2 linked regions of the Paenarthrobacter nicotinovorans genome follow. The protein of the gene in region 1 interacts with the protein of each later gene in a pairwise test. Links are inferred from orthologs where the notes say so. Each region holds a gene or a part of one and is shown on either strand. Other genes may lie near its edges. The genes, in order: JMY29_RS10010 and JMY29_RS12595.

Evidence for each region.
Region 2: the proteins of JMY29_RS10010 (region 1) and JMY29_RS12595 interact in binary tests that used the Escherichia coli proteins (3 or more experiments, as listed by UniProt). The link is inferred for Paenarthrobacter nicotinovorans from one-to-one orthologs.

The regions. Positions count from the first base shown.
Region 1 is NZ_CP089293.1:2,145,276-2,150,411, reverse strand. What follows is about bases 1,091-3,936. They hold JMY29_RS10010 (ABC-F family ATP-binding cassette domain-containing protein), read right to left. Parts: upstream 3,390-3,936; coding sequence 1,791-3,389; downstream 1,091-1,790. Other genes in these bases: JMY29_RS10005 (biotin transporter BioY), read left to right, coding at 3,665-3,936; JMY29_RS10015 (YbaK/EbsC family protein), read left to right, coding at 1,277-1,762; JMY29_RS10020 (SURF1 family cytochrome oxidase biogenesis protein), read left to right, coding at 1,091-1,293. Outside these bases: JMY29_RS10030 (DUF3099 domain-containing protein), read left to right, coding at 1-157; JMY29_RS10025 (hypothetical protein), read left to right, coding at 154-426; more of JMY29_RS10020, read left to right, coding at 427-1,090; more of JMY29_RS10005, read left to right, coding at 3,937-4,291; JMY29_RS10000 (energy-coupling factor ABC transporter ATP-binding protein), read left to right, coding at 4,288-5,025; JMY29_RS09995 (energy-coupling factor transporter transmembrane component T family protein), read left to right, coding at 5,022-5,136. UniProt on the Escherichia coli protein: Genetic data indicate it may be involved in ribosome assembly or function.
Region 2 is NZ_CP089293.1:2,699,610-2,706,242, forward strand. What follows is about bases 74-4,416. They hold JMY29_RS12595 (multifunctional oxoglutarate decarboxylase/oxoglutarate dehydrogenase thiamine pyrophosphate-binding subunit/dihydrolipoyllysine-residue succinyltransferase subunit), read left to right. Parts: upstream 74-412; coding sequence 413-4,216; downstream 4,217-4,416. Other genes in these bases: JMY29_RS12600 (GDSL-type esterase/lipase family protein), read left to right, coding at 4,309-4,416. Outside these bases: more of JMY29_RS12600, read left to right, coding at 4,417-4,956; JMY29_RS12605 (serine hydrolase domain-containing protein), read left to right, coding at 4,959-6,233; JMY29_RS12610 (DUF4097 family beta strand repeat-containing protein), read left to right, coding at 6,336-6,633. UniProt on the Escherichia coli protein: E1 component of the 2-oxoglutarate dehydrogenase (OGDH) complex which catalyzes the decarboxylation of 2-oxoglutarate, the first step in the conversion of 2-oxoglutarate to succinyl-CoA and CO(2).

The sequences.
Region 1 (5,136 bases):
GTCGGACCTGCCTGACGATGACCAGGATGGCGACGCGCCCACGGTGCTTCAGGGCGAATTGGTGGACGACCCACCGGCCGAGGGAGACGCAGACCCCGGAACGAATGACCACGCAGGAGAAGCCGGCAACCCCGGCGACGGACGGACGGCTTCATGAATATCTTTAATCTTGGCAGCGCAGGCTTGGGCAGCCAGGACTCCGTTCGCGCCACAGCAGCGGCCACATGCTCCCGGAAGGGATGCCGCCAGGATGCCGGGTGGCAGCTCCTGTGGAACAATCCTCGCATCCACACGCCGGAGCGTCGAAAGGTGTGGCTTGCGTGCGATGAGCACCGTGAATGGCTTGAAGACTACTTGCAGACCCGGGGCCTCTGGAAAGAGACGGTGCCGTTTACCGATGATCCGGCAGTGAACGAGGCCCGCTGAATGTACCGTTTCCTCTTCTCCAGCAAGTGGCTGGGGTACTTCGTTTTGGCCGTGATTTTCGCGACTGCCTGTGTGTTTTTGGGGCGCTGGCAGATGGACCGCAGGGCTGAGACGCTCGCCGAAATCAATCGCGTTGTCAGCAACTATTCCGCGACGCCCATCCCCTATTCCGAGATCAAGGACCAGTTCAACGCGCTGGATCCCGAACGGGAATGGACGCAGGTCCAACTCCGCGGCAGCTACGACATCGACGGGCAGCGCGTTGTCCGCAACCGCCCGTTGAACGGCCAGCCAGGCTACGAGGTCGTGGTTCCTTTCCGCCTCACCACCGGCGAGGCGGTGGTGATCGACCGCGGCTGGCTGCCGATCGGCAACAACACACCGGGCCGTCCCGACGTCGTTCCGGCGCCTCCCACAGGCGAGGTCACCGTTGTTGCGCGCCTGAAGCCCGCCGAACCGAAGCTTGACCGCGGGGCGGTGGATGGGCAGCTTGCCTCCATTGACCTGGCAAGCTTTGCCACTGAACTTTCCTACCCCATCGCCACCGGAGCCTACGGACAGCTGGCCAGCGAGGAACCTGCCGTGCAGCCCATGCCGACACCGTTCCCCAAACCGGCCACCGAAGAAGGAACCCACCTCTCCTACTCCCTTCAATGGTTCGCCTTTGGAGTCCTGATGTTCATTGGGTTCGGCTACGCCGCGCGCCAACAGGCCCGCAACGCTGCCATCGACGCCGAAGACGAAGAGGACGAGCAGATCATGGCCGCCGGCGGAAGCCCGAAGCGCCGTGCCCCTGCCCCGCGCAAGAACAAGCGGCCCACAGCCGAAGAAGAGGAAGACGCAATCCTGGATGCACAAGGCTACTGAACCGGCTACTGATCCCGTGGACAACGTGCGGTCGGCCCTGATAGCCGCCGGCGCCAAGGACACAGTCCAAGTATTCGATGACGAGGTGCCTACGGCCGCAGCTGCAGCGGCGGTCCTTGGCTGCGAGGTGGCAGCTATTACCAACAGCCTGATATTCGATGTCGATGGCGAACCGCTGCTGATCCTTGCCAGCGGCGCTGCCAAGGTTGACACCGCACTCGTGGCAGATCAGCTTGGGACCGGCAGGATCCGGCGCGCCAAGCCTGCATTCGTGCTGGAGCACACGGGTCAGGAAGTGGGTGGAGTGGCCCCGCTGGGCCACCCCGGCAGGATCCGGACCATCCTGGATGCCTCGCTGGAACAGCACCCCGTCCTCTGGGCCGGCGCCGGCGACCACAACTCCATGTTCTCCATCAGTTATGAAGAACTCCGCAGGATCACGAACGCCGAGGAACTCCTGGTTCGTTAGCGCGATGCATGCGGGGAACCGCCGGCCCTTAGGCCAGGGTGATGAGGTCCAGGTAGTCCTCGTTCCAGTGGTCCTCGACACCGTCCGGGAGCAGCACTACCCGCTCCGGGTTCAAGGCTGACACTGCGCCTTCATCGTGGCTGACCATGACGACGGCGCCGCTGTAGTTCTTCAGCGCACCCAGGATTTCGGCACGGCTGGCAGGGTCAAGGTTGTTCGTGGGCTCGTCAAGGAGCAGCACATTGGCGCTCGAAGCCACAATGGTGGCAAGCGCCAGGCGTGTCTTCTCGCCACCGGAAAGCACTCCCGCGGGCTTGTCGACGTCGTCTCCGGAGAACAGGAACGAACCCAGGATCCCGCGGACCTCAGCGTCCTTCATGTCCGGAGCCGACGACCTCATGTTTTCCAGCACCGTACGTTCGTGGTCCAGCGTTTCGTGCTCCTGGGCGTAATAACCCACCTTGAGTCCATGGCCCGGGATGATGTCGCCGGTATCAGGCTTGTCGACGCCGGCCAGCATACGCAGGAGGGTGGTCTTGCCGGCACCGTTGAGGCCAAGGATGACCACTTTGGAGCCGCGGTCGATGGCCAGATCCACATCCGTGAAGATTTCCAGGGACCCGTAGGACTTGCTCAGGCCCTCCGCGGTGAGCGGGGTCTTGCCGCACGGTGAAGGATCCGGGAAGCGCAGGGCGGCCACGCGATCGTTTTCACGAACCGCTTCAAGCCCGCCGAGAAGGCGTTCCGCACGTTTGGCCATGTTCTGAGCGGCAACGGCTTTGGTGGCCTTGGCGCGCATCTTGTTTGCCTGGTCGATCAGGACCTGGGCCTTCTTCTCTGCGTTGGCACGCTCGCGCTTACGGGCGCGCTCATCGGTTTCGCGCTGCTGGAGGTAACGCTTCCAGCCCATGTTGTAGTAATCGATCTGGGCGCGGTTGGCGTCCAGATGGTAGACCTTGTTGACCGTGGCCTCAAGCAGCTCCACATCGTGGCTGATCACGATCAAGCCGCCTTGGTGGTCTTTCAGGAAGTCCCGCAGCCAGGTGATGGAGTCGGCGTCGAGGTGGTTGGTCGGTTCGTCAAGCAGCAGCGTTTCGGCCGAGGAATACAGGATGCGGGCCAGTTCCACACGGCGGCGCTGGCCACCGGACAGTGTCTTGAGCGGCTGGTTGAGGATGCGCTCCGGAAGGGCCAGGTTCGAGGAAATGGCGGCAGCCTCTGCCTCCGCGGCGTACCCGCCACCGGCCAGGAACTCCGACTCCAAGCGGTCGTACCGGTTCATGGCCTTCCGTTGAATGGACGCGTCTTCGCTGGCCATCTCCTGCTGTGCCTTCTTCAGCTTTCCGACCACCACATCCAGGCCGCGGGCCGAGAGGATACGGTCGCGGGCGAGCTGTTCCATGTCAGGCGTCCGGGGATCCTGGGGCAGGTAGCCGATCTCGCCACTGCGCGTCACTTTGCCGCCTGCGGGAAGACCCTCCCCTGCCAGGACGCGCGTCAGGGTCGTCTTGCCGGCACCGTTGCGGCCGACCAGCCCGATCTTGTCCCCTTTGTCCACCCTGAAGTTGACCTGGTCCATGAGCAGGCGTGCGCCGGCGCGGAGTTCGAGTTCCTGGACGGTAATCAATTCGGGTGATGCCTTTCAATGGGGAACGCCTGCGGGGGCCAGTGGGCCCGATGAGTGCGGCGGGGTGCGGCCGTGAGAACAGCCTGTTCAAGTCTACCGGCACCCAGGGCACGGACTGACATCCTCTTCCACAGCGGAAACTGTGCCAACGACCAAAGATTCCCCGAGCACCCTTGTAGGGAGGCTCCAAAATCCACGTCGCCCCGCATCCGTATTGTCGAAGCCAGGGGAAACAAGTACTTTCATCGCACCCATCTCATCCGTTAGGACCCGTCATGAGCAAGACCGATGCTGTCACTGTGCAGCGGCCCACCACCTCACGCAAACGCTGGAACGCAACCGATATCGGTCTCATCGCCGTCTTTGCAGCCCTCGTGGCCGCGTCGTCGATCGTACCCGGCATTCCGGTGGGCGCCCTTGGTGTGCCCATCACTTTGGTGACCCTGACCGTGATGCTCAGCGGACTGGTACTTGGCGCCGGTCGCGGCTTCGCCGCCGTCGGACTCTATGTCGCGTTGGGCCTGGCAGGTTTGCCCATCTTCAGCGGAGGCCGCAGCGGCCTGGGTATCCTCGCGAGCCCTTCGGCCGGGTACATCATCGCTTTCCCGCTGGCGGCGGCGGCCACAGGCTACCTTGCCGCCGTAGTGATCCGCAGGACCATCAAATACCGGGGACTTTGGCTGTTCGCTGCCACCATGGCCAGCAGTCTCGTTGTTGTCCATGGCCTGGGCATCCTCGGCATGATGGTCAACGCCAAACTCGACTTCAGCAAGGCACTGCTCGCTGACCTGCCGTTCCTTCCCGGGGACACCCTCAAGAACGTCCTGGCCGTGATCATCGCACTGGCAATTCACAAGGCATTCCCGGATGTCCTGGTACGTCGGGTTAAGCAGGGAAGTTGAACAGCATCAGTTTCAACGGGGTCTCGGTGCGCGTGGCTGTGGACACAGGCGACGCACCCAAGACACTGCTGCACCGGTTTTCCCTGGAGCTCACGGAGCGTCGTATCGGTGTGATCGGTGCCAATGGCTCCGGCAAGTCCACCTTTCTCCGGCTCTTCAACGGTCTGGTGGCTCCCACTGATGGAACAGTCGTGGTGCATGGCCGCAGCACGGATTCAGATGTCCGCCGCGTGCGGGCTAACGTAGGTTTCGTTTTCACAGATCCGTTGTCCCAACTGGTGATGCCGACAGGGCGGGAAGATGTTGAGTTGTCCCTGCGGCGTTCCGTCAGGAACTCCAAGGAACGTACTGCCAGGGCTGAAGCCGTCCTCGACCGCTTCGGGCTCCTCCGCGTGGCCGACCAGAGCATCTATGAACTCTCCGGCGGAGAACGCCAACTGCTCGCACTGGCCGCGGTGCTGGCCGTCAACCCCGGGGTTCTGGTCCTTGATGAACCGTCCACCCTGCTGGATCTGCGCAACCGTGAGCTCTTGCGCCGAACCATTGCGGGGCTGGACCAACAGGTCATCATGTCCACGCATGACCTCGACCTGGTTCTCGACATGGACCGCGTCCTGGTGGTGGAGGACGGTCGCATAGTGTTCGACGGCGGCGCGGCCGAAGCCGTGGCCCATTACCGTGCGCTGTGCGAAGGTACAGCAGTCGAAATGCCCGTGGAAGGATTACCGAGGTGAGGGGCCACGGCCACCTGCTCGCACAGCACGTCCCTGGCAGTTCCCTGATACACCGCACTCCCCTGTGGCTGAAATTCCTTGTGGTGGCGGCCTGCGGAACGGCGTCGTTCC
Region 2 (6,633 bases), 550 kb from region 1 along the record:
TGGTCGGGTGCAGCGGACGCATGGTCTGCGGCACCACCGGCAGTGAACGCCGGCGCGTGATGGGCATGTGAACGGGTATTGCCGGCTCGACGGGCACGCTGTGCGGAGTTGCCAGATTGGCTCCCCCGACAGTTCCCAGGCCGGCACCTAGATTTACTGTCCATAAGACTTTCAGTCTACAGTCCGGCAACCGTGGTCTCCCTCAGGAGGGCCAACTTCGCAACAAAAAAGCAGAGCCACGCCACTAAGTCAGCCGCAACATGATTTAGGTCACCACTATTGGCAGTTAACCAACGATCCTAACTAGACTGTCAGGGGTCTGAGTTCGCGGGACCCGGACCCTGTCCCATCGTTGCGGAAAAGCAACATTGGCCAGCGGGAAAACAACACTCATGGAAGAGGCGTATTTCAAGTGCCAGAGCAGCCCAGCCACCGTCTACCAGAGGAATTTGGCGGAAACGAGTGGCTCGTTGACGAACTGTACGAGCGGTACCAACAGGACAAGAACTCGGTGGACACCAAATGGTGGCCGCTCTTCGAATCCTTTGCTTCCGCTGACGGCACTTCTTCCAACGGAACCTCTGCAGCCCCATCAGCTGCCAATCCCCCTACCCAAGTACTTCCCGTCGTAGCTCCGGCTGCAGCGGCACCGGCACCGGCGCCGGCGGCCCCCGCAGCAGCGCCGGCCGCCGCCCCCGCGGCTCCGGCCGCACCCGCTCCGGCGAAAAAAGCACCTGCCACGGTTGCCCGGGACGGAGCAAAGAAGCCCGCCGCCGGCACCGCTGCACAGCCGATCCCTGCCCAGCTGCCCAAGAGCAACAAGGCCCCCACAGCGCCGGAAGAGGACGTGGTTTCCGTCCTCCGCGGCCCGGCCAAGGCCATCGCCACCAACATGGTCACCAGCCTCGAAGTGCCTACCGCTACCAGCGTCCGGGCTGTTCCGGCCAAGTTGCTCATCGACAACCGCGTCGTCATCAACTCCAACCTTGCCCGTGCCCGCGGTGGCAAGGTCTCCTTCACCCACCTCATCGGTTACGCCGTTGTCCGTGCGCTGTCCCAGTTCCCGTCAATGAACGTCTACTACGACGAAATTGACGGCAAGCCGAGCGCCGTGCAGCCCGCGCACGTCAACTTCGGCATCGCAATCGACATGCCCAAGCCCGACGGCACCCGCCTGCTGATGGTTCCAAACATCAAGAAGGCCGAGACCATGGACTTCGCGGAGTTCTGGCACACCTACGAGGACCTGATCAAGCGTGCCCGCAACGGCAAGCTCACGGCTGACGACCACGCAGGAACCACGGTCTCGCTGACCAACCCCGGCGGCATCGGCACCGTGCACTCGGTCCCGCGCTTGTCCAAGGGCCAGGCGGCCATCATCGGCGTCGGCGCTCTTGACTACCCGGCCGAGTTCCAGGGCGCCAGCGAGAAGATCATCGCCCAGAACGCCATCAGCAAGATCCTCACCCTGACCTCCACCTACGACCACCGGGTCATCCAGGGCGCAGGCAGCGGCGAATTCCTCAAGCTCGTCCACCAGCTCCTCCTCGGCGCGCAGAACTTCTACGACGAGATCTTTGAAGCCCTGCGCATTCCCTACGAACCCGTTCGTTGGAGCCCGGACCTGCAGGTGGATCCCGCGGACGAGATCAACAAGGTTGCCCGCATCCAGCAGCTGATCCACTCCTACCGCGTGCGCGGCCACCTCATGGCTGACACCGATCCGCTGGAGTACGTGCAGCGCAAGCACCCTGACCTTGACGTCCTGACATATGGACTCACCCTGTGGGACCTCGACCGCGAGTGGCCTACCGGTGGCTTCGGTGGCAAGCCGCAGCTTAAGTTCCGCGACATCCTCGGCGTGCTCCGCGATGCTTACTGCCGCACCACAGGCATCGAGTACATGCACATCCAGGAACCGGCCGAACGCAAGTGGTTCCAGGACCAGCTTGAGCACCCATACTCCAAGCCGAGCCGCGAAGAGCAGCTGCGCATTGTCTCCAAGCTCAACGCTGCAGAGGCCTTCGAGACCTTCCTGCAGACCAAGTTCGTCGGCCAGAAGCGGTTCTCCCTCGAAGGTGGCGAGTCCCTGATTCCGCTGTTGGACGCCGTCATTTCGGACGCCGCTGACGACGGACTGGATGAAGTTGCCATCGGCATGGCCCACCGTGGCCGCCTCAACGTGCTGACCAACATCGCTGGCAAGACCTACGCACAGGTCTTCCGCGAATTCGAAGGCACCCAGGATCCCCGCTCCGTCCAGGGCTCCGGCGACGTCAAGTACCACTTGGGAACCGAAGGTACCTTCACCTCGGACAACGGCAAGCAGACCAAGGTCTACCTCGCCGCCAACCCGTCGCACCTTGAAGCCGTCGACTCGGTGCTTGAGGGCATCGTCCGCGCCAAGCAGGACCGCCTGGACCAGGGCGAGTCCTTCCCGGTGCTGCCCATCATGGTCCACGGTGACGCCGCATTTGCCGGCCAGGGCGTGGTTGCGGAAACCCTGAACCTCTCGCAGCTCCGCGGTTACCGTACCGGCGGTACCATCCACGTGATCGTCAACAACCAGGTCGGCTTCACCACTGCGCCGTCCTCTTCACGTTCCTCCACGTACTCCACCGACGTCGCGAAGATGATCCAGGCACCGGTGTTCCACGTGAATGGCGATGACCCCGAAGCCGTGGTGCGCGTTGCTCAGCTCGCCTACGAGTTCCGCCAGCGCTTCCACAAGGACGTCGTCATCGACATGGTCTGCTACCGCCGTCGCGGCCACAACGAAGGCGACGACCCCTCGATGACCCAGCCGCTCATGTACAACCTGATCGAAGCCAAGCGCTCCGTCCGCAAGCTGTACACAGAGTCGCTCATCGGCCGTGGGGACATCACCGAAGAAGAAGCAGAGCAGCTGCTCCGCGACTACCAGGAGCGCCTGGAGCGGGTCTTCGCCGAGACCCACGCCGCGCAGACGTCCCCGATCCCGATCATCACCGCGGACTCCGCGGCCGTTTCGGACATCGAGCGTCCCATTGCCCAGCAGGCGGACTTCGGGACCAACGCCCCCACGTCCACTGCGATTTCCGCTGAGACTCTTGCCCGCATCGGCCAGGCCCACCTGGAAATCCCCGAGGGCTTCACCGTCCACTCCAAGCTCAAGCAGCTGCTGGAGAAGCGCGAGCAGATGTCCCGTGAAGGCGGCATCGACTGGGGCTTCGGCGAAATCGCTGCCTTTGGTTCCTTGATCATGGAAGGCGTACCTGTGCGCCTTGCAGGGCAGGACTCGCGCCGAGGCACCTTTGTTCAGCGCCACGCCGTCTTCCACGACCGTGCCAACGGCAACGAGTGGCTGCCCTTGGGCAACCTCTCCGATGACCAGGCCAAGCTGTGGATCTACGACTCCCTGCTGTCCGAATACGCGGCCATGGGCTTCGAATACGGATACTCGGTGGAGCGTCCGGATGCGCTCGTTCTGTGGGAAGCCCAGTTCGGTGACTTCGTCAACGGCGCCCAGACCATCATCGACGAGTTCATTTCCTCGGCTGAGCAGAAATGGGGCCAGCGCTCCTCACTGGTGCTCATGCTCCCCCACGGCTACGAAGGCCAGGGCCCGGACCACTCCTCGGCACGCATTGAGCGCTTCCTTCAGATGTGCGCAGAAGACAACATGATCGTGGCCAACCCCACCACCGCGGCCTCGCACTTCCACCTTCTGCGCCGCCAGGCATACAGCCGTCCGCGCAAGCCGCTGATCATCTTCACGCCGAAGCAGTTGCTGCGCCTCAAGGGTGCCGCTTCCGCCGTCGAAGATTTCACCACGGGTGGCTTCAGGCCGGTAATCGGCGATCCGGAAGTCCAGCCGGCAAACGTGGACCGGGTCATCCTGGTCTCCGGCCGCTTGTACTACGACCTCCTCTCCAACCGCCAGAAGTCCGGTGACACCTCCACGGCGATCATCCGCGTGGAGCAGCTGTACCCGCTGCCGAAGGCTGAGATCGAGGCCGAGCTCGCCAAGTACCCGAACGCTGACATCGTTTGGGCGCAGGACGAGCCCGCCAACCAGGGCCCGTGGCCCTTCATGGGCCTGAACCTGGCACCGGAACTTGACCGCAAGCTCCGCCTGGTCTCGCGTCCGGCATCGGCATCCACGGCTGCCGGTTCCATGAAGCGCCACGCCGCAGAACAGGATGCCCTGATCAAGCAGGCATTCGAACGTAAGTAAAAACGAAACTGCCCGGCCTGAGGAGCGATTAGCACGCCTCAGGCCGGGCAGTTCTGTTTAATGGGACAGGTACCCGGTCCCAAAACCGGCCGATGATCCGGAAACTGTGCAAGGACCGTAACGAGTGTGAAGAGGTAACCGTGGAAGACAGGAAGCTGCGTATCGCAGCTGTTGGAGATGAACTGCTCGCGGGCCTGGGGGATCCCCGCGCCCTGGGCTGGCTCGGTAGAGTCCTGGCCCGCACACCCCAGGACTCCGTCGTGGTGGAGAGCTTTCCGCTCCCTTGTCCCATGGAAGGTACAGAGGGCCTGGCCGCCCGATGGCAGGAAGAAGCCGGCAGGCGCTTCAGCGATACCCATGAGAACCGGCTGGTGATCGGACTTTCAGGTCGCGATCTCGAATTTGGCCTTTCCACAGCGCGGAGCCGGCTGAATCTGGCCAACATCCTCGACGGAGCTTCGCACAGCAGCGTGGAGGTCTTCGTGGTTGGTCCGCCTCCCACTTTGGATCCGGCACGCAACAAGCGTCTTGCTGAACTCAACACAGCTTTTGCCGATGTCACCACGCGGCGCAACCACCACTACGTTGACACGTTCTCCCCGTTGCTCAATCATGAGCAGTGGAGGACGGACCTCGCAGCCAATGGGGGAACACCGGGCCAGGCCGGCTACGGCTTGATTGCGTGGCTTGTCCTGCACCGTGGCTGGTTCCAGTGGCTTAATATCGCTCAACCGGAGTAGCCATGACGCGGAACATGCAGGTTTCTGTCAGAGCAGCAACAGCGGCGGCAGTAATTGCCGCAGTGGCAGCCACAGTTTCCTGCAGTTCCGGTCCCCCGGTCTCCCCCGCGTCCTCAACAGCCGCGTCGGCACCGGCATCCACTGCTTCTCCAACATCGGCGCCCACGGCGCTGCAGCGCTTCGATTCGGAGGGCTTGCGCGCGGACTTTGAGCGGACAGCCAAGGAAGTCCTTGTCCCGGGAGCCATGGTGCTGCTGGAAACTCCCGGGGGAACCCTCACTGCGTCTTACGGCACAGGTACCCGCGGCGCCGAACGGCCGGTCTCAATGGCGGACCACATCCGGGTGGGTTCGGTCACCAAGACCTGGACAACCACAGTCATTCTTCAGCTCGTCCAGGAGGGCAAGCTCGCCCTTGGTGATCCCGTTTCAAAGTACCGTCCAGACGTTCCCAATGGTGACGGCATCACTCTCGAGCAGCTCCTGACCATGCGGAGCGGCTTGTTCAACTACACCGAAACCCTTGAGCTCAACTCAGCCATGGATAAAGAACCGCGCAGGGAGTGGAAACCGGAAGAGCTCCTCGCGCTGGGGTTTGCCCATCCGCCATATTTCGCGCCGGGGCAAGGCTTCCACTATTCCAACACGAACACGGTCCTTCTGGGCCTCATCGCCGAGAAGGTCGCAGGAAAGCCACTCGGTGATCTCTTCAAGGAGCGCATTTTCCAGCCCCTCGGCTTAAAGGGAACGGTCTTTCCGGACATTTCGTCCAACAGCATTCCGGAGCCACATCCCCAGGGCTATTTCTACGGTGACAACGTCCTGACGATGACCAATCCTGCCCTTCCCGAGGACATGCAAAAGGAAGCCGCCGCGGGCACCCTGGCCCCGAACGACGTTACTGATGTCAATCCGTCATGGGCCTGGGCAGCAGGGTCCGGAATCTCCACGACCACGGACTTGAAGATCCTCGGCGAAGCCCTCGTTAATGGGAAGCTGCTCGATGCCGGGCTCCAGCAACAACGACTCGACAGCGTCATCCCCACCAACCCGGAAAACCCCGACCGTGCTTCCTACGGCTGGGGCATAGCGAAGTTCGGGAAGCTCTACGGCCATACCGGCGAACTTCCGGGCTTCAACACCTTCATGGGCAGCGATCCCGTCAACGGAGTGACCCTCGTGGTGTGGACAAATCTGGCACCGGCGGCCGACGGCCGGGACCCTGCCGTGACCATCGCGAGGTCACTCATCGGCAAGGTCTACCAAGCCGGGAGCTGACGCCGGGTCCGTTACCTCTTGATTCGCCGGAGCTCTTGATTCGCCGGGAAACGCGATATATCGTGTTTTCATCAACGCGATATATCGCAACTTGGAGGGATCATGTCAGACGAACTATGGACCGTGACGGGCCCGCAAACCATTGAAGTGGATAACGTCCGCTCCCTGAAGCTGGGCATAGTGAAGGGCCGATTCGACGTCGTGACCCACGACGAACCCTTTGTCCGCATCGAGATCAGCGAAATCACCGGCGACCCCCTTACGGTGACACTGGTGGACGGGCGCCTGGAAGTGCGCCACCAGCTGCAGGGGCCGCAGGGCTGGTTCCGCAACCTCATGGGGACCGTCAACAACAGCAGCACCAACTCGGTGGTGGTCGGGATCGCGCTGCCACCCGGCG